2 regions of the Streptomyces sp. NPDC030799 genome follow, and region 2 is predicted to be linked to the other one. Evidence: riboswitches for the same ligand, from Rfam matches in the RefSeq annotation. Region 2 holds a riboswitch; the other holds the start of a gene.
The links. Region 2 has a riboswitch for glycine ahead of gcvP (aminomethyl-transferring glycine dehydrogenase). Riboswitches for the same ligand answer to the same signal wherever they lie in the genome.

Region 1: it holds a riboswitch for glycine, as region 2 does, so the genes downstream of both, gcvT (glycine cleavage system aminomethyltransferase GcvT) here and gcvP (aminomethyl-transferring glycine dehydrogenase) in region 2, are expected to answer to the same signal.

What each region holds. Positions count from the first base shown of each region.
Region 1 is NZ_JBVIDS010000010.1:331,895-342,205, forward strand. It holds gene ACZ41I_RS25790 (enhanced serine sensitivity protein SseB) at 1-321, opposite strand, end outside; gene ACZ41I_RS25795 (AAA family ATPase) at 451-1,095, opposite strand; glycine riboswitch at 1,258-1,357, shown strand; glycine riboswitch at 1,358-1,470, shown strand; gene gcvT (glycine cleavage system aminomethyltransferase GcvT) at 1,513-2,640, shown strand; gene gcvH (glycine cleavage system protein GcvH) at 2,749-3,126, shown strand; gene glyA (serine hydroxymethyltransferase) at 3,141-4,409, shown strand; gene ACZ41I_RS25815 (L-serine ammonia-lyase) at 4,501-5,868, shown strand; gene ACZ41I_RS25820 (class I SAM-dependent methyltransferase) at 5,974-6,834, opposite strand; gene ACZ41I_RS25825 (VOC family protein) at 6,831-7,181, opposite strand; gene ACZ41I_RS25830 (ribbon-helix-helix domain-containing protein) at 7,183-7,362, opposite strand; gene ACZ41I_RS25835 (phosphatidylinositol-specific phospholipase C domain-containing protein) at 7,514-8,545, shown strand; gene ACZ41I_RS25840 (glycoside hydrolase family 25 protein) at 8,626-9,180, shown strand; gene ACZ41I_RS25845 (NADPH-dependent F420 reductase) at 9,190-9,852, opposite strand; gene ACZ41I_RS25850 (FadR/GntR family transcriptional regulator) at 9,935-10,311, opposite strand, start outside.
Region 2 is NZ_JBVIDS010000002.1:6,532-16,842, reverse strand. It holds gene modA (molybdate ABC transporter substrate-binding protein) at 1-34, shown strand, start outside; gene modB (molybdate ABC transporter permease subunit) at 31-891, shown strand; gene ACZ41I_RS03910 (ABC transporter ATP-binding protein) at 888-2,072, shown strand; gene ACZ41I_RS03905 (TOBE domain-containing protein) at 2,101-2,520, shown strand; gene gcvP (aminomethyl-transferring glycine dehydrogenase) at 2,574-5,459, opposite strand; glycine riboswitch at 5,633-5,727, opposite strand; gene ACZ41I_RS03895 (PRC-barrel domain-containing protein) at 5,847-6,218, shown strand; gene ACZ41I_RS03890 (DNA polymerase IV) at 6,140-7,624, opposite strand; gene ACZ41I_RS03885 (MerR family transcriptional regulator) at 7,679-8,323, opposite strand; gene ACZ41I_RS03880 (bifunctional nuclease family protein) at 8,555-9,028, opposite strand; gene ftsR (transcriptional regulator FtsR) at 9,114-9,851, opposite strand; gene ACZ41I_RS03870 (FHA domain-containing protein) at 9,896-10,311, opposite strand, start outside.

The DNA.
Region 1 (10,311 bases), on a different contig from region 2:
CACGGCGGGAGCGATGGTGTACGCCATGTGGGAGCCGGCCGCCTGGCGCAGCTGTTCCTCGGAGCTGAACACCGGGACGTACGCCTGGCCGGCGATGTCCAGCGTGGGCAGGTCCAGAGCGCCGCTGTCGGGGCCGCCCCCGCTCGGCAGCGGGATCCACAGCAGACTGCGGCCCAGGACCTCGATGATCCGGCCGGCCGCGGCGGGTATGCCGAGGGAGGCCGAGAGCACCTCCTCCAGCTCGTTGCCGGGCCAGCCGCCGTGCGGCTGGGGGTGCGCCTGTGCCGGGAAGTCCGCGGGAATGTCCGCCGGGAAGTCCATCTGCCTACCGCCTGCTGGAAATCTCTGCTGTGACCAAGAAGGCTAGCGGGTGGCTGTGACAGTCCCTGCCCCTGCGCATATCGTCCCCCTCACCCTGGTGCTCATCGCCCCCCTCAGCCCTGTGCCCCCTCATCCGGTGAATGCGATCCGCCGCAGGGTGTCCGCCGCCGCGCGGTCCAGCAGCACGGCGGAGCCGCAGCCCGCGGGCGGCTCGCCCCGCCCGACCGCGGCGAGCAGCCGGGCGGTTGTACGGCGGTGGCGGCGGAAGGCGTAGCGGGAGACGGCCCGGCCGCGGGTCCGCTGGCCCTCGCGGGCCGTGTCCGGCGTGACGTCGAGCAGGAGCAGATGGAGGGTGCCGCCGCGGCGGCGGGCCGCGCGGGCGAGCCAGGCGCGCACCCAGGACTGGGTGCCGCAGTCGTGGACGACGACGCCCTCGCCGGTGCGCAGGGCGCGGCGCAGGACGGCGTAGTGGGCGAGGCGGACCAGCGGGCGGTAGAGGGCGTACGGGAGCGCGCGGGGCAGGCGGGCCGCGAAGCGGTCGCGCATGTCCTGGGAGTCGATGCGGCGCCCGGCGACCGCGCGCCGCATCAGGGTGGACTTGCCGCTGCCGGGCAGGCCGGCGATCACCACCAGGTCCTCGGGGCCGAAGAGCAGGGCGTGCGGGCTGCGGCCGGCGCGGTCGCGCAGGTCGCGGACGACGGGGGAAGGGGCGGTGCGCTGCCCGGGCACGGCGATGCCGGTGGTGACGGTGGCGTACACCGGGGTGCTGTTCATCGTGATCTTCCTCCCCTGTCGGCCCGGTAATCTTCCTGCCCGCTACGCGTAAAGAGAAGGTAATGAACGAGGGTGGCGAAGGGGTCCGCGTCCTGCCACAGGTCGGTTACAAAAGCCGGCCCGCCGTGCAATGATGTGGCCGCCAACTGCATACCGGCCGCTTGAATCCGCGCGGGAGAGTTCCTGGCAGCACTGCTGCCGGGACGCCGAAGGAGCAAGTCCCTCCCTTGAATCTCTCAGGCCCCGTTACCGCGCGGGCGAGGCACATCTGAAAAGCGGGCCGCTGCGACAGTGGCTCCACCCAAGGTGCAAGCCGTGATCGTCCCTGTGGCGGTCCTGGCGAACCTCTCAGGTTCCGATGACAGATGGGGAGGAACGTTCCTCGCCTGTCCTGCTTTCCTGGGAGACGACCGTCCGATGAGCAGTACCGAACCCCTTGAGCTGCGTCATACCGCGCTGGACGCGCTGCATCGCTCGCTCGGTGCGACGATGACCGACTTCGCCGGCTGGGACATGCCCCTGCGCTACGGCTCCGAGCGCGACGAGCACATCGCCGTGCGTACGAAGGCGGGCCTGTTCGACCTCTCCCACATGGGCGAGATCACCGTCACCGGCCCGCAGGCCGCCGCCCTCCTCAACTACGCCCTGGTCGGCAACATCGCCTCCGTCGGCGTCGGCCGCGCTCGCTACACCATGATCTGCCAGGCCGACGGCGGCATCCTGGACGACCTGATCGTCTACCGGCTCGCCGAGACCGAGTACATGGTCGTCGCCAACGCCTCCAACGCCCAGGTGGTGCTGGACGCGCTGACCGAGCGCGCCGCCGGCTTCGACGCCGAGGTCCGTGACGACCGGGACGCGTACGCGCTGATCGCCGTGCAGGGGCCGGAGTCCCCCGGCATCCTGAGGTCACTCACGGACGCCGACCTCGACGGCCTCAAGTACTACGCCGGCCTGCCCGGCACCGTCGCCGGCGTCCCGGCGCTGATCGCCCGCACCGGCTACACCGGCGAGGACGGCTTCGAGCTGTTCGTGAAGCCGGAGCACGCCGTGGAGCTGTGGCAGGCGCTGACCAAGGCCGGCGAGGGCGTCGGTCTGGTCCCCTGCGGCCTGTCCTGCCGGGACACCCTGCGCCTGGAGGCGGGCATGCCGCTGTACGGGCACGAGCTGACCACCGCGCTCACCCCCTTCGACGCCGGGCTCGGCCGGGTGGTGAAGTTCGAGAAGGAGGGCGACTTCGTCGGGCGCGAGGCGCTCACCGAGGCCGCCGCCCGGGCTCAGGAGAACCCGCCGCGGGTCCTCGTCGGGCTGATCGCCGAGGGCCGGCGTGTGCCGCGTGCCGGGTACGCCGTCGTCGCGGGCGGCCAGGTGATCGGCGAGGTCACCTCCGGCGCCCCCTCCCCCACCCTGGGCAAGCCGATCGCCATGGCCTACGTCGACGCGGCACACGCGGCGCCCGGCACCCCTGGCGTCGGCGTGGACATCCGGGGCAGCCACGAGCCGTACGAGGTCGTGGCGCTGCCGTTCTACAAGCGCCAGAAGTAGACACTGGGCGCGGTCATTGTGTGACCCCGCGCACGTTTCCGCTGCTCACCAGCGGTTTCCACCGTCCCCCTTCATCAGCACTCCCGCGCGTACAGGAGAATTCAGGCCATGAGCAACCCCCAGCAGCTGCGCTACAGCAAGGAGCACGAGTGGCTGTCGGCCGCCGAGGACGGCGTCTCGACGGTCGGCATCACCGAGTTCGCGGCCAACGCGCTCGGCGATGTGGTCTACGCCCAGCTCCCCGAGGTCGGCTCCACGGTGACCGCGGGCGAGACCTGCGGCGAGCTGGAGTCGACCAAGTCCGTCTCGGACCTGTACTCGCCGGTCACCGGTGAGGTCACCGAGGTCAACGAGGACGTCGTCAACGACCCGTCGCTGGTGAACTCGGCCCCCTTCGAGGGCGGCTGGCTGTTCAAGGTGCGCGTCACGGAGGAGCCGGCCGACCTGCTCTCCGCCGACGAGTACACCGCCCAGAACGCCGGCTGAGGAGTCGTAGCCGTATGACCTCCCTGAACACGCCCCTGCACGAGCTTGACCCGGAGATCGCCGCCGCGGTCGACGCCGAGCTCGGCCGCCAGCAGTCCACGCTGGAGATGATCGCCTCCGAGAACTTCGCGCCGCTCGCGGTGATGGAGGCGCAGGGCTCGGTGCTGACCAACAAGTACGCCGAGGGCTACCCGGGCCGCCGCTACTACGGCGGCTGCGAGCACGTCGACGTCGCCGAGCAGATCGCCATCGACCGGATCAAGGAGCTGTTCGGCGCCGAGTACGCCAACGTCCAGCCCCACTCCGGCGCCTCCGCGAACCAGGCGGCCCTGTTCGCGCTGGCCCAGCCCGGGGACACCATCCTCGGCCTGGACCTCGCCCACGGCGGCCACCTGACCCACGGCATGCGCCTGAACTTCTCCGGCAAGCAGTTCAACGTGGTCGCCTACCACGTGGACGCCGCCACCGGCCTGGTCGACATGGCCGAGGTCGAGCGGCTGGCCAAGGAGCACCGCCCGAAGGTGATCATCGCGGGCTGGTCGGCATACCCCCGTGAGCTGGACTTCGCCGAGTTCCGCCGGATCGCCGACGAGGCCGGCGCCCACCTGTGGGTCGACATGGCGCACTTCGCCGGACTGGTCGCTGCGGGGCTGCACGCGAACCCGGTGCCGTACGCCGACGTGGTCACCTCCACCACGCACAAGACGCTGGGCGGTCCGCGCGGCGGCATCATCCTCGCCCGCAGCAAGGACTTCGCGAAGAAGCTGAACTCGTCCGTCTTCCCGGGCTTCCAGGGCGGTCCCCTGGAGCACGTGATCGCGGCGAAGGCCGTCTCCTTCAAGGTCGCGGCCTCGGAGGAGTTCAAGGAGCGCCAGCGTCGTACCGTGGAGGGTGCCCGGATCCTCGCCGAGCGCCTGACGGCGGCGGACGCCCGTGAGGCCGGGGTGAACGTCCTGTCCGGCGGCACGGACGTGCACCTGATCCTCGTCGACCTGCGCGAGTCGGAGCTGGACGGGCAGCAGGCCGAGGACCGACTCCATGAGGTCGGTATCACGGTCAACCGCAACGCGGTCCCGAACGACCCGCGGCCCCCGATGGTGACGTCGGGCCTGCGGATCGGTACGCCGGCCCTGGCGACCCGCGGCTTCACGGCCGAGGACTTCGCCGAGGTCGCGGACGTGATCGCCGAGGCGCTGAAGCCGTCGTACGACGCCGAGGCCCTCAAGGCGCGCGTGAAGGCGCTCGCCGACAAGCACCCGCTGTACCCGGGCCTGAAGAAGTAAGCCCGGACCAGGCAAGTCCCCGGTGGGGCACTCGCAGGAGAGTGTCCGAGGGTGCCCCACCACCCCTGTTCTGCTTTTTTGAGGAGTGACCGTGGCCATCTCGGTCTTCGACCTGTTCTCGATCGGCATCGGCCCGTCCAGCTCCCACACGGTCGGCCCGATGCGCGCGGCGCGCATGTTCGCCCGTCGCCTGCGCAACGAAGGCCTGCTGGACCCGGTGGCCTCCCTGCGGTGCGAGCTGTACGGATCCCTCGGCGCCACCGGCCACGGTCACGGCACCCCGAAGGCGGTCCTGCTCGGCCTGGAGGGCGCCTCGCCCCGCACGGTGGACGTGGAGACGGCGGACGAGCGGGTCGAGCGCATCAGGACCGGGGGCCGTATCTCGCTCCTCGGCGAGCACGAGATCCCCTTCTCGTTCGACGACGACCTGATCCTGCACCGCCGCAAGGCCCTGCCGTACCACGCCAACGGCATGACGATATGGGCGTACGACGCCTCGGGCGCGGAGCTGCTCTCCAAGACGTACTACTCGGTCGGCGGCGGCTTCGTCGTGGACGAGGACGCGGTCGGAGCGGACCGCATCGTGCTGGACGACACGGTCCTGAAGTACCCGTTCCGCACCGGCGACGAACTGCTGCGCCTGACCAAGGACACGGGCCTGTCGATCTCCTCCCTGATGCTGGAGAACGAGCGCGCCTGGCGCACCGAGGAGGAGATCCGGGCGGGCCTGCTGGAGATCTGGCGGGTGATGCGCGAGTGCGTGCAGCGCGGCATGTCCCGTGAGGGCATCCTGCCCGGCGGTCTGAAGGTCCGCCGCCGCGCCGCCGTCTCGGCCCGCCAACTGCGTGCCGAGGGCGACGCGTTGGCGCACGCGATGGAGTGGATCACGCTCTATGCGATGGCGGTGAACGAGGAGAACGCGGCGGGCGGCCGCGTGGTGACGGCCCCCACGAACGGCGCGGCCGGCATCATTCCGGCGGTCCTGCACTACTACATCAACTTCGTCCCCGGCGCGGACGAGGACGGCGTCGTCCGCTTCCTTCTGGCCGCCGGCGCGATCGGCATGCTCTTCAAGGAGAACGCCTCCATCTCCGGCGCCGAGGTCGGCTGCCAGGGCGAGGTCGGCTCCGCCTGCTCCATGGCGGCGGGCGCCCTCGCCGAGGTCCTCGGCGGCTCCCCCGAGCAGGTGGAGAACGCCGCCGAGATCGGCATGGAGCACAACCTCGGCCTGACCTGCGACCCGGTCGGCGGCCTGGTCCAGATCCCGTGCATCGAACGCAACGGCATGGCCGCGGTGAAGGCGGTCACCGCCGCCAAGATGGCCATGCGCGGCGACGGCTCCCACAAGGTGTCCCTGGACAAGGTCATCAAGACCATGAAGGACACCGGCGCGGACATGTCCGTGAAGTACAAGGAGACGGCCCGGGGCGGGCTGGCGGTGAACATCATCGAGTGCTAGGCGACGGGCCGGCGGTGCCGGGGGACGGTGCGGTTGCGCCTGCAGCCGGCCAGACCCCCGGCGAGACGGACCCGCTGTGCCGAGCGTCGTGCAATGGGGGGTCCGTCAGGTCCGGGCCAGCAGCAGGTCCTCCCCGGTCGACGGGCGCAGGCCGTCGGTGCGGTCGGCGAAGTAGCGCTCGGCGTGCGAGGCGCCGGAGACGTGCCGGACGTCCGTGAAACCGGCCTCCCGGGCCAGGTCCAGCATCTCGCGCGGGGTGTAGAAGCTGAGGAACGGGGTGCCGGACGCCCGGGCGCCCGCCTCGCTCGCCCTGAGGCCGGCGCGGTCGCGCTCGTCCACGAGCTCTTCCGGCAGCAGGAAGGTCATGGCGAGGGTCGTACCGGGTGCCAGCCCGGCGATCCGGCGCAGGGTGGCGGCGGTGGCCTCCTTGGTGAGGTACATGGTGACGCCGGTGGAGGCGATGACCGACGGGCGACCCGGGTCGAAGCCCGCCGCGGTGAGGTGCGCCGGCCAGGAGCCGCCGCTCGCCTCGAAGTCCACCGGCACCAGGTGCAGGCGGTCCGGGACGGCGAGACCCAGTTCGGCCAGACGGCGGCGCTTCCAGGCCTGCGGGCCCGGCTGGTCGATCTCGAAGATGCGCAGGCGGGAGGCGGCCTCCGGGGCGCGCTGGGCGAAGGTGTCCAGGCCGGCGCCCAGGATGACGTACTGGTCGACGCCGCGGCCGGCCTGCTCGGCGACCAGGTCCTCGATGAAACGGGCGCGGGCCACCATGGCCGCGCGGAACGCCCTGGTGGCGCTCGGGTCCATGTCCGGGCGACTGCGCCAGTTCGGGCCGGGGTCGGCGAGGCGCAGGCCGATCTCGTCCTCGAACACGTGCGGCGGCGGGTCGGTCCGGACATGCATCGCCCGCCACAGGGCGCACCGCACCGCGGTGTTGTCCGGCGCCTCGGTCCGCCCGCCGCTCACGGCTGGTCCTTCCGGGGGGCCTGGAGACTCCACAGCCGGCCGTCGGGGTCGCGGACCGTCATCATCCGCGTCCCGAAGTGGGTGTCCTCGAACGGTGTGACCACCTCGACGTCGGGGTCGGCGCGGAACGCGTCCGCGTCCGGCACCTTCAGCACGATCTGCGTCTGCGGCTCCCGGTCCTCGGGGATCTCGGCGATGAAGACGGAGGGGCCTTCGCCGTTGCGGAACTGGCCGGAGTTGTGGTCGGTCTCGAACTCCAGGTCGTAGCCCAGGGCTTGGAAGAACCTGGCCGCCCTGCCCCAGTTGTGGGTCTCCAGGAACACGGCTTCGATGCCTTCGGTCGCCATCTCAGGTCTCCTTCTCGGTCGGGGGCTGTTCCTGCCGTCGGGCGTCGTCGAGGTAGGCGCGCAGCGCGTCTGCGACCAGCGCCGACAAGGACATGCCCGACTCGATGGCGCGGTACTTGACCTGCTTGATCAGTCCGATCGGCAGGTACACGTTGAACTGCTTGACTTCCTCATCACCCACGATCCCGAGGCTAGCATGCTAGCAATCTAGCCGCCAGGGTGACGCATCGCTCCCTGCCCGGAAGCGGCTGATGTTCCTTCAGGGGCTACCGCGCAGTAATCACTCACTCATACGCTGCCGCCAACTCGACAAACGCGAAGGGGAGTTGGCAATGGGCGCAGTGAGACGGGTCGCGGCACTCGCGGGGGCGGCGGCGCTGCTGGTGGTGGGACCGGGCAACGCCCGCGCGGCGGCGCCGAAGTTCTCCGAGACGACGGCCATCGGCACGCACAACGCCTACGACAAGGCCAAGTACACCTACTTCGCCCAGGCCTTGGACTCCGGCGCCTCGCTGCTGGAGCTGGACGTGTACGTGGACACCCTCAGCCACCGCTGGCGGGTCAGCCACAGCAACCCGCTCGGCAACAACAACAACTGCGAGGCCGCCAAGGCCCCCGGCGAGCTCTACAGCAAGAGCCGCAACCAGGACCTGGGCAGCTGCCTGGACAACATGGCCGCCTGGAACCAGCTCCACCCCGACCACCCGCCGATCGTCATCAAGGTCGAGATGAAGGTCGGCTTCAACAACAACGCCGGCATGGGACCGGACGAGTTCGACACGCTCGTCTCCCAGAAGCTCGGCAGCAGCGTCTACAAGCCGGCCGACCTGCTCGGCGGGACGTACCCCTCCCTCGACGCGGCCGCCAAGGCGAACGCCTGGCCCTCCCGCGACTCACTCAAGGGCAAGTTCCTCTTCGAACTGATCCCGGGCACGGTGGAGCAGTCCAACCCGTTCGACCACTACTGGACGGACCAGGAGTACGGCGACCATCTGCACGAGCTGTACGCGGCCGGGCAGATCGGCCGGGCGCAGGCGTTCCCCGCGGTGCTGGGCGCCGAGAACGGGGACCCGCGCGTCAGCCGCTACGACGCCTCGATCCGGCCCTGGTTCGTGTTCTTCGACGGTGACGCGGCCACGTACGTCAACAAGGGCTACAGCACCTCGTTCTACTCCACGAACCATTACGTCTCGATCATGACCGACGCCGCCGGCGTCTCACCGGCCATCTCCTCCACCAACCCGACGGACGCCGAAGTCGCCGCCCGGCTGGCCCTGTTGGCCAAGAACCACGCGAGCCTCATCACCTCCGACTGGTCGGCGAAGCCGGCGTCGGTGCTGAGTTCGACGACGCCCAGGAGCTGACGGCAGGCCGACGACGGCCGGAGCCGACGACGACTCGGAGCTGAGGATTCCGCCGACGCCGGGGCGGGCACAACTCCTCCATGCTCCACGGCATCGACGTCAGCGCGTTCCAGTCCTCCGCGTACGACACGGACGGTCTCTCCTTCGTCTTCATCAAGGCGACGGAGGGCCGTTCGTACGTCAATCCCCGGCTCGCCGCCCAGACCAAGAGGGCCCGCGACGCCGGACTGGTCGTCGGCTTCTACCACTTCCTCTGGCCCGGCAGTCTCACGGCCCAGGCCGAGTACTTCGTCCGGCACGCCCCCGACCGCGCCGGCGACATCCTCGCGGTCGACTGGGAGACCACGGGCGAGGGCACGCATGCGAGCAACGCGGAGAAGGACCACTTCATCCGCACACTGAAGGGATTACGGCCGCACAACCGGGTCGTGCTCTACTGCAATCGCGACTTCTGGCTGAACATCGACACCACCTCCTACGCGGGCGACGGCCTCTGGATCGCCGACTACGTCACCGCCGGTCATCCCCGCATCAAGGCGAAGTGGCGGTTCCACCAGTACACCAGCGAGCCGCACGACAAGGACGTGGCCGGCTTCGCCAGCAAGGCCGCACTGAAGGAGTGGGCCACGCCCTAGGGGGTGCGCTCAGCCCCGGAAGTCCGCCGGACGTTCCGGGGAGGCTTCCGCCAGGGCCTTCTTCACCCCCTCCACGCCTGCCCGGAGGCCGTAGACGGGAGTGCCCGGCTGTTGGCGCCAGGAGTCGTCGAGGGGGCCTGCGTCGACCGTGTCGAAGCCGAGTTCGTCGATGAGGGCGCGGACGGTTCGCTTGGCCTGCTCGTCGTCGCCGGCGACCGGGAGGGCGATGCGCTCGGGGTCGCCCGCGGGACGGGGGCGGTCCAGGATGTCCTGGGCGTAGGTGCCGTTGAAGGCCTTGATCACCGGGTGGCCCAGGTGGCGTTCGGTCCAGCGGCTCTCGGTCAGTCCCTCGTCCTCGATGGCCGCGATACGACCGTCACGCTGCTGCGGGTAGTAGTTGCCGGTGTCGATCACCGCCACGCCCTCGGCGGCACCGTCCAGCAGGCCGGAGGGCAGATCCGGGACCGCCTTGAGGGGCACGGTGACGACCACGACCTGGGCCCCCTGGGCCGCGTCCTCGGCCCGGACCGCGGTCGCACCGGTCTCCGCGGCCAGTTCCTCGAGCGTCTCGGGGCCGCGGGAGTTGGCCACGGAGACCTCGTGCCCGAGGGCGGTGAGCCGCCGGGTGAGGTTGCCGCCGATGTTCCCCGCACCGATGATGCCGATCTTCATGCCAGACCCTCCAGGTTCCATGCGCGTGCATGCGTCTGTCGGGCGACAACCCTGTCGGTGCGGGAGGTATTCCGGCGATCGCTCAGGCCGCTCCTTCCCTCCCCCGCAACAGCCCCAGCGTCCCCTCCAGCTCCTCCAGCAAGACCGCCGCCGCCTCCTCCGCGTCGCCCTGCGCGATGGCCTCGACGAGGGCCGCGTGGGTGCCGTCGCCGGTGTTGCGGTCGTGCCGGCGCAGACGGGTGAGGTGCAGCAGGGTCACCAGGCCCTGGCGCAGCACCGGGGCGAACTCGGTGAACAGGTCGGCGAGGACGGGGTTGTGGGCGGCGGCCACCACGGCCGTGTGCAGGGCGATGTCGGCGTCCACGAAGGCCGCGTCGTCACCGGCGGACGCCGCCCGGCGCGCCTCCAGTGCGGCGCGCAGCGCGCTGACGTCCTCGGGGGTGCGGCGGCGCGCGGCGA
Region 2 (10,311 bases):
GGTGCTGATCGAGGCCGGGTTCCTCAAGCCGTGACCTCGCTTCACAAGCCCGGCGTCGCGGCCGGCCCCCGCACGGGCCGGCCGCGGCGTCGGCGCGTCGGCGCGGGGGTCCTGCGCGGAGTGCCGTTGCCGCTGCTGCTGCCGGGCGTACTGGCGCTGGCGTTCCTGCTGCTGCCCCTGCTCGCGCTGCTGGTCCGCGCGCCCTGGCGCAGCCTGCCGGACCAGCTGACCAGCACGGAGGTGTGGCAGGCACTCCAGCTGTCCCTGGTCAGCGCCACCGCGGCGACGGCCGTGAGTCTCGTGCTGGGCGTGCCGCTGGCGTGGCTGCTGGCCCGTACGGAATTTCCCGGCCGGGGCCTCGTACGGGCTCTGGTGACTCTGCCCCTGGTCCTGCCTCCGGTGGTCGGCGGTGTCGCCCTGCTGCTGGCCCTGGGCCGCAACGGGGTCATCGGCAAGTGGCTGGACGCCTGGTTCGGGATCACCCTGCCGTTCACCACCACCGGGGTCGTGATCGCGGAGGCGTTCGTGGCGATGCCGTTCCTGGTCATCAGCGTCGAGGGCACCCTGCGCGCGGCCGACCCGCGCTTCGAGGAGGCGGCGACCACGCTCGGCGCGTCCCGGTTCACCGCGTTCCGCCGGGTCACCCTGCCGCTCATCGCTCCCGGCATCGCCGCGGGCGCGGTCCTGGCGTGGGCACGGGCGCTCGGCGAGTTCGGGGCGACGATCACCTTCGCCGGCAACTTCCCCGGCCGCACCCAGACCATGCCTCTCGCGGTCTACCTGGCCCTGCAGAACGACCCCGACGCCGCCATCGCCCTCAGCCTGGTCCTGCTGACGGTGTCGATCGCGGTGCTGGCGGGTTTGCGAGACCGTTGGATGACGACACCATGACCACTCCTCGCCCCGCAGCCGCCGACGGCGCTCAGCCCCCGCAGGGGCCACCCGTACCCGACGACAAAACCTGCACGGGCGGTGCGGGTGGCAACCCACAGCCGGCCGAAGGCCGGCATCCCACCAGGCATGCGCACCCGACGACCGGCCTGGACGCCCACCTCGTCGTGGACCGCCCCCCTTTCCGCCTGGACGTGCCCCTCACCGCCGCCCCCGGAGACGTCGTCGCGCTCCTCGGCCCCAACGGTGCCGGCAAGACCACCGCCCTGCGCGCCCTCGCCGGCCTCACCCCCCTCACCGACGGCCATCTCCGCCTCGACGGCGCGGACCTGGATCGCACTCCCCCGGAGTCCCGCCCGGTCGGCGTGGTCTTCCAGGACTACCTTCTCTTCCCCCACCTGTCCGCCCTCGACAACGTCGCCTTCGGCCCGCGCTGCCAAGGCACGACGAAGGCCGAGGCCCGCGCACAGGCCGCGGCCTGGCTGGAGCGCATGGGCCTCGCCGACCACGCGGGCGCCAAGCCCCGCCGTCTCTCCGGCGGCCAGGCCCAGCGCGTGGCCCTCGCCCGCGCCCTGGCCGTCGGCCCCCGACTGCTGCTCCTGGACGAACCGCTCGCCGCCCTCGACGCCCGTACCCGCCTCGAGGTCCGGGCCCAACTCCGCCGCCATCTGGCCGAGTTCGAAGCGGTCGCCGTCCTCGTCACACACGACCCGCTGGACGCCATGGTGCTCGCGGACCGGCTGGTCGTCATAGAGCACGGCCGGGTCGTCCAGGAGGGCACCCCGGCGGACATCGCCCGCCATCCGCGCACCGACTACATCGCCCAGCTCGTCGGCCTCAACCTCTACCGGGGGCAGGCGGACCGGCACACGGTACGCCTCGATGCGGGACCCTCGATCACCACCATGGAAGACCTGTCCGGCCCGGTCTTCGTGGCCTTCCCGCCCAGTGCCGTCACCCTGTTCCGGGACCGCCCCACGGGTGCCAGTGCCCGTAACCTGTGGCGCTGCGAGGTGGCCGGGCTGGAGACGCACGGCGACCAGATCCGCGCCGACCTCCGCGGTGAACTCCCCCTCGCCGCCGACCTCACCACGATCGCCGCCGCCGACCTGGACCTGCACCCCGGCACATCCGTCTGGGCGACGGTCAAAGCGGCGCAGACACACGCATACCCTGCCTGATCGGGCAGGCACTCTACCGTGAGTGCCCATGACCCTCAGCATCCGCAACCAGCTCACCGGCACGGTCACCGCGATCCAGCCGGGCGAGGCCATGGCCACCGTCAAGCTCCGTCTCGACGGTGGGCAGACCCTCACCGCGGCCATCACCAAGGAGTCCGCCGAGGACCTCGCCCTCGCTCCCGGCTCGTCCGTGCGGGCCCTGGTCAAGTCGACCGAGGTCTCCCTCGCCACCCACCGCGTCGAGGGTCTGTCGATCCGCAACCAGCTCCCCGGCGCGGTCATCGGCCTCACCACCGGCGCCGCGATGGCCTCCGTGAAGATCTCCGTGCCCGGCGGTGAACTGACCGCTGCCATCACCAAGGACGCCGCCACCGACCTGGGTCTCTTCGTGGGCTCCGACGTGGTCGCTCTCATCAAGGCGACCGAGGTGTCCCTGGCGACGGCCTGACACGGCGAGGGCCCCGCCCGGAAACCGGACGGGGCCCTGAGAGCCACGCTCGCTCAGTCCTCGTACGCGTCCAGCGGCGGGCAGGAGCAGACCAGGTTGCGGTCGCCGAAGGCCTGGTCGATACGGCGCACCGGCGGCCAGTACTTGTCCGCGGCCGAGACACCGGCCGGGAAGACGGCCTCGTCGCGGCTGTAGGCGTGCGTCCACTCGCCGCCGAGCGCGGCGGCCGTGTGCGGGGCGCCCGACAGCGGGTTGTCCTCCGCCGGCCACGCGCCGGAACCGACCTTCTCGATCTCCGCGCGGATGGCGATCATCGCCTCGCAGAACCGGTCCAGCTCGGTGATGTCCTCCGACTCGGTCGGCTCGATCATCAGCGTGCCGGCCACCGGGAAGGACATGGTCGGCGCGTGGAAGCCGTAGTCGATCAGGCGCTTGGCCACGTCGTCCACGCTCACGCCGGTCGCCTTGGTCAGCGGGCGCAGGTCGATGATGCACTCGTGCGCGACCAGGTTGCCGGGGCCGGTGTAGAGCACCGGGTAGTGCGGCTCCAGGCGCTTGGCGATGTAGTTCGCCGAGAGCACGGCCACCTGCGTGGCGCGCTTGAGGCCCTCGCCGCCCATGAGGCGGACGTACGCCCAGGAGATGGGCAGGATGCCCGCGGAGCCCCAGGGCGCGGCCGAGATCGGGCCGACGCCCGTGTCCGGGCCCGCCTCCGGCTGCAGCGGGTGGTTCGGCAGGTACGGCGCCAGGTGCGAGCGGACCGCGACCGGGCCGACGCCGGGGCCGCCGCCGCCGTGCGGGATGCAGAAGGTCTTGTGCAGGTTCAGGTGGGAGACGTCACCGCCGAAGTGGCCCGGCTTGGCGAGGCCGACCAGGGCGTTGAGGTTGGCACCGTCGACGTACACCTGGCCGCCGGCCTCGTGGACCTGGGCGCAGATGTCGGCGACGTGCTCCTCGAACACACCGTGCGTCGACGGGTAGGTGATCATCAGCACCGCCAGCTCGTCGCGGTACTGCTCGATCTTGGCGCGCAGGTCCTGGACGTCGATCTCGCCGTCCTCGGCGGTCTTGACGACGACGACCTTCATGCCGGCCATCACGGCGCTGGCGGCGTTGGTGCCGTGCGCGGAGGACGGGATCAGGCACACGGTGCGCTGCTCGTCGCCGTTGGCGCGGTGGTAGCCGCGTACGGCCAGCAGACCGGCCAGCTCGCCCTGGGAACCGGCGTTCGGCTGCAGGGAGACCTTGTCGTAGCCGGTGACCTCGGCGAGACGTTCCTCCAGCTCGCGGATGAGCGTGAGGTAGCCCTCGGCCTGCTCGGCGGGCACGAACGGGTGCAGCTGGCCGAACTCGGGCCAGGTGACCGGCTCCATCTCCGTGGTCGCGTTGAGCTTCATGGTGCAGGAGCCCAGCGGGATCATGCCGCGGTCGAGCGCGTAGTCGCGGTCGGCCAGCTTGCGCAGGTAGCGCAGCATCGCGGTCTCGGAGCGGTACTGGTGGAAGACCGGGTGGGCCAGGTAGGTGTCGGTGCGCAGCAGTGCCTCGGGCAGGGTGTCCTCGGCGGTCGCGTCCAGCGCCTCGATGTCGGCCTCGACGCCGAAGGCGGAGAAGACGGCGGCCAGCTGAGCCCGCTTGGTCGTCTCGTCGCAGGCGAGGGAGACGTGGTCGGCGTCGACGAGCCGCAGGTTGACGCCACCCGCCCGGGCGGCGGCGACGACCTCGGCGGCCCTGCCGGGCACGCGCGCGGTGAGGGTGTCGAAGTAGGCGCCGTGGACGATCTCGACCCCGCCGGCCTTCAGGCCCGCGGCGAGGATCGTGGCGTACCGGTGCGTGCGCCGGGCGATGGTCTTCAGACCCTCCGGCCCGTGGTAGACGGCGTACATGCCGGCCATCACGGCGAGCAGCACCTGCGCGGTGCAGATGTTGCTGGTGGCCTTCTCGCGGCGGATGTGCTGCTCACGGGTCTGCAGCGCGAGCCGGTAGGCCTTGTTGCCGTCGGCGTCGACGGAGACGCCCACGAGGCGGCCGGGCAGGCTGCGCGCGAACTTCTCGTGCACGGCCATGTAGCCCGCGTGCGGACCGCCGAAGCCCATCGGCACACCGAAGCGCTGGGTGGTACCGACGGCGATGTCCGCGCCCAGCTCACCCGGCGAGGTCAGCAGGGTCAGCGCCAGCAGGTCGGCGGCCACGGTGACCAGGGCACCCAGCTCGTGCGCCTGGTCGATGACCGGCTTGATGTCCCGTACGGCGCCGGAGGCTCCCGGGTACTGGATCAGCACGCCGTTGATCTCGCGCTCGGCCACCTCGGCCGGAATGCCCTCGCTGAGGTCGGCGACGACGACCTCGACACCGGTGGGCTCCGCGCGCGTCTCGATGACGGCGATGGTCTGCGGCAGCGCGTCCGCGTCGACCAGGAACAGGCCCTTCTTGTTCTTGCCCATGCGCCGCGACAGGGCCATCGCCTCGGCGGCGGCCGTGCCCTCGTCGAGCAGGGAGGCACCGGAGGTGGGCAGGCCGGTGAGGTCGGCGACCACGGTCTGGAAGTTCAGCAGGGCCTCGAGCCGTCCCTGCGAGATCTCCGGCTGGTACGGGGTGTACGCGGTGTACCAGGCCGGGTTCTCCATGACGTTGCGCAGGATGACCGGCGGGGTGAAGGTGCCGTAGTAGCCCAGGCCGATCATGGAGTCGAGGACCTGGTTGCGGTCGGCGAGCGAGCGCAGCTCGGCGAGCACCTCGGCCTCGGTGCGGGCGCCCGGCAGATCGAGGGCGTCGGCGTTCTTGATCACATCCGGGACCGCGGCGGCGGTCAGCTCGTCGAGGGAGCCGTAGCCGACGTGCGCGAGCATCTTGGCCCGCGCCTCCTGGTCGGGCCCGATGTGGCGCTGCTCGAACGGGATGCCCGCTTCGAGCTCCGAGAGCGGAATGCGGTGGGCGGTCATTGCGGAGGCCTCCTGGTCTGACGCGACCTTCGAGGGGCACCACGGCGCGGGTGCCCCGACGGCCTCCCCCTCTGTCATCTCAACCTGAGAGCTTCACCGGGCCCCGAGAGCCCCGGCTTTCACCGTCGGTGAGAGCGGAAGCCGTCGACACCCGCTCTGCTTTCCAGAGTGACCTCGTCCGTGCGGTACGTGAGCCTGAGAGATTCCGGGGAGGATTTGCTCCTTCGGCGCCTCCGAGGTGGTCGGAGGACTCTCCCGCACGGGGTCAGCAGCCGCTGTCAGCCTACCAGCGAGGTCAACGCCCGAGCCTTCGAGTGGCCGCCTCCCTGATTGTGCTCTTTCGTAGTGGTTACGGATGAGTTGCGACCAAGTGGAGGGAGAGGGACCGTGCAGACCGAGATCGATCCGCGCAACCTGATCGGCCGCAAGGCGTTCGACCGCAATGGGACCAAGATCGGCACCATCGACGAGGTCTACCTCGACGACGCGACCGGCGTGCCCGAGTGGGCGGCCATACGCACCGGCCTGTTCTCCCGGGACGCCTTCGTCCCCCTGGAGCCCAGTGAACTGATCGAAGGCTCCCTCCACGTCCCCTTCGACCGCGCCCTGATCAAGGACGCCCCCGACTTCGGCGTGGGCCGCCATCTCTCCCCCGAACAGGAACTCCAGCTCTACCACCACTACGGCCTCGACGTGACCCCGCCCCCGTCGGTCCCGGACCACGACTTCGGCAAGCTGGCGGGTTCGGAGGAGACCTGAGGCCTCTCGTCCTGGCCTCGCCCCGGCGCCGGCCGCTCCTCGTCCCCGTCCGGCGTCGGACGCTCCTCATGGGCGGAATCCGAAACCAACGGCAATGGATCGGCCGACTCCAGCGCGGGATCGTCGACAAAGAACGTCCGCACCCGTCCCGGAGGGGACTGCGGCGTTTCGAACCGCACGGTCACCCGCCCCAGTCCACTGCCCTGCACCCACCCGTGCCCGTACTCGGCATGCCGCACATCCTGCCCGGCACGCCAGTGCCGTTCGACAGACTCCGGCCGCTCCACCATGACCTCGACCGCGCCCTTCTCCGGCTCTTCTGCCGAAGGCACGGGCATGGCCTGGGCGAACAGGTCCTCCTGGGTGTAGTCGGCGAGCCCGGAGACACCCACGCCGAGCAGCCGTACCCCGCCCGTGGTGTCCACGGAGTCCAGCAACCGCGCGGCTGCCTCCCGCACGACCGCCGGATCGTCCGTCGGTCCCCTGAGCGTCTCCGACCTGGTCAGCGTCGAGAAGTCGTACCGCCGCACCTTCAACACGATGGTCCGCCCCGACAGCCCGGCCTCGCGCAGCCGCCCCACACACCGGTCGGCGAGCCGCTGCACCTCAAGGCCGATCCTCAGCCGGTCATGGATGTCCACGTCGTACGTGTCCTCGACCGACACCGACTTCGCCTCGCGCTCGGCCACCACGGGCCGCTCGTCATGGGCCAGGGCCATGGCGTACAGCGCATGCCCGTGGGCCTTGCCGAGCAGCCGGACCAGTTCGTCCTCGCCCGCTTCCGCCAGTTCCTCGACCGTCGTGATCCCGGCTCTGCGCAGATGGTCGCCGGTGGCCGGGCCGACCCCGGGCAGGGTCCGCACCGGCATGGGCCCCAGCAGGGCCCGCTCGGACCCCGGCTCGATGAGCACCAGGCCGTCCGGCTTGGCCTGCTCGGAGGCGATCTTGGCGAGCATCTTGGAGGCGGCGAGCCCGACCGAACCGGTGAGCCCGGTGACCTCCCGGATGTCCGCGCGGAGCCTGATCCCGGCCAGCCGCGCCGACTCCTCGTCCCAGGCCGTCCCCCCGGCCTCCAGGTCCACGAACGCCTCGTCCAGACTGAGCGGCTCCACCAGCGGTGACAGCTCCCGCAGCAGCGCCATCACCTGTTCGCTGACCGTCCGGTACAGGGTGAAGCGCGGCACCAGATAGGCGGCGTTGGGCGCCAGCCGGCGGGCCTGGGCCATGGGCATCGCCGAGTGGACCCCGAAGGCCCGTGCCTCGTACGACGCGGTGGCCACCACCCCGCGTGGTCCGAGGCCGCCCACGACGACCGCCTTCCCGCGCAGGCTCGGCTTGGATGCCTGCTCCACCGAGGCGTAGAAGGCATCCATGTCGAGATGCAGGATCGTGGGCGTGTTTCTCACATCTCCGATGCTGCACCACGGCACTGACAATGCCCGGCCCCGGAAGGGGCAGCGTCAGACCGCCCGGTTGCGGCGCCGCGCCAGCTCGTCCGCGGGGTTGTGCCCGACGAGGGTCTCGCCCGTGTCGATGCGCTCGCCGTGCAGCTGGGAGAGTGCGCTTTCCACGTCCCGCCACACCACGCCGACGGCGATCCCGAAGATGCCCTGACCGCCCTGGAGCAGGGCGTGGACCTCGTCCGGCGAGGTGCACTCGTAGACCGTTGCGCCATCGCTCATCAGGGTCATCCGCTCCAGGTCGCGGAAACCGCGTTCTCTGAGGTGCTGCACGGCCGCGCGGATGTTCTGCAGCGAGACCCCGGTGTCCAGGAAGCGCTTCACGATCTTCAGGACGACCACGTCCCGGAAGCTGTACAGCCGCTGGGTGCCCGACCCGTAGGCGGGCCGCACGCTCGGCTCGACCAGGCCGGTGCGGGCCCAGTAGTCGAGCTGCCGGTAGGTGATGCCGGCTGCCGCGCAGGCCGTGGGCCCCCGATAGCCGATCTGCTCGGATGTCATGGACGCCGCCCCTCCGCCGTTCGGCACCGCCGTCGGCCGTTGCGGAGCGTGATCCACCGCGCTGCTGTGAACCGGGTACGGACCGCTCTCCCCGAAACCGCGCACGGGAGCACCCCCAGCCGTACCGTCGCCGCTGGTTCTCACGCCGACCTCCGTCCTTGACCTGCCTTCACGACGGTAGGCAGTCACCAGGGGTGCGTCAACGATCGCCACACTCGGCACGCCGAGTGATAATCACCCTAGGAGTGGTTTCCCGTGTCCCGCCGCGGGGAAAGGCTAGCCGAATGCCTTCGGGGGAAGCCGTAGGACGCTCTCAATGGCCGGTGGCACATGCCCGTCCCACCAGGAGGATCGGCACTTACCGGCCGCTCCTGATCACTGGCTGCTGGTGCCGAAGTCCTCGGGCGAGATCTGGTCGAGGAACTCGCGGAACTTCTCCACTTCGTCCTCCTGCTCGTCCGGAATGGCGATACCGGCGTCGTCCAGGACCGTGTCACTGCCGTAGATGGGCGTCCCGGTGCGCAGGGCCAACGCTATGGCATCGGAGGGGCGGGCGCTGACCTCGACGCCGCTGGCGAAGACCAGCTCCGCGTAGAAGACGCCTTCCCGCAGATCGGTGATGCGTACTTCGGTCAGCTCCTGGCCGACGGCCTCCAGCACGTCCTTGAACAGGTCGTGGGTCAGTGGCCTGGCGGGGGCCATGCCCTGCTGGGCGAAGGCGATCGCCGTCGCCTCCCCCGGCCCGATCCAGATGGGGAGGTAACGATCGCCTCCCACTTCGCGCAGGAGCACGATCGGTTGGTTGGAGGGCATTTCGACCCGGACACCTACGACATCGAGCTCGTTCACACAGCAACCCTAGGCCGTGCCCGGGACGTTTGGGTAGTCGGGCCGGGAACAGCTGCCCGATCCGGCCGCCGGGGAGCCGCCGAGCTCAGGGCAGCCGCACGCCGAGAGCGGTCTGCACGAGGGCCGCGTGCAGCTTCACGGTGAGCGCCGCCAGCTCCTTCGTACGGGCCTCGGCATGTGCCCTGGTCTGCGGGTTGCGGTGGCGCTTGAGCGGGGCGACCACCTGGTCGACGAGTCCGGCTTCACGGTCGGCGGCGGCCTTCATCACCCTCAGGTGGCGCGGCTCGATCCCGAAGCGGCCCAGTTCGGCGACGAGCGAGGCCACGGTGACGGCCTCGGCGTCGTACACCCCGTCCTCCAGGGGAGCGATGAGGCCGTACGACTCCCACTCCTTCAGCTCACCCTCGTCGATGTCCGCGGCCGCCAGCAGCTCGGCCCTGCCCACCCGGGCCACCGTGGGCGCCCCGGGCGGTTCCGGAACGTCTTCCGCGGTGCGCTGACGCCCCACGAGGGGGAGCTGGACGGCCTCGCCCCGCTCCATGGCGTCCAGCCGCTCGCGGATCACCTTGAGCGGCAGATAGTGGTCCCGCTGCATCCTCAGCACATGAGCCAGCCGCTCGACATCCCCGGCGCTGAACTTGCGGTACCCCGAAGGGGTCCGCTGCGGCTCGATGAGCCCCTCGGCCTCCAGGAAACGGATCTTGGAGATGGTGACTTCGGGAAACTCGTCACGCAGCACGTTCAGCACCGTGCCGATGCTCATCAGCCCACTGTCCCTGGCGGCGGTACCGCTTCCGGCACCGCCGCTCGGTGTTTGAAGCATGGACCTTCCCTGGGAGTCCCCCCGGACGCCGGTCCGGGGGCGGGTCAGATGCCCTGCCGGCTCGCGTAGAACACCAGCCGGTACTTGCCGATCTGCACCTCGTCACCGTTCGACAGAGCGACCTGGTCGATCCGCTCGCGGTTGACGTACGTGCCGTTCAGACTGCCCACGTCGGCCACGGTGAACGAGCCGTCCGGGGAACGCCGGAACTCCACGTGCCGGCGCGAGACCGTGACGTCGTCCAGGAAGATGTCGCTCTGCGGATGACGGCCCGCCGTGGTCAGGTCGCTGTCCAGCAGGAAGCGGCTGCCCGAGTTCGGTCCCCGGCGCACCACCAGCAGCGCCGAGCCCAGCGGCAGCGCGTCCACCGCGGCCTGCGCCTCCGGCGACAGCATCGGCATCTGCGTCTGACCGGTGACCTCGGAGTCGTAGGCCTCCAGACCGGAGATCGAGATCGTGG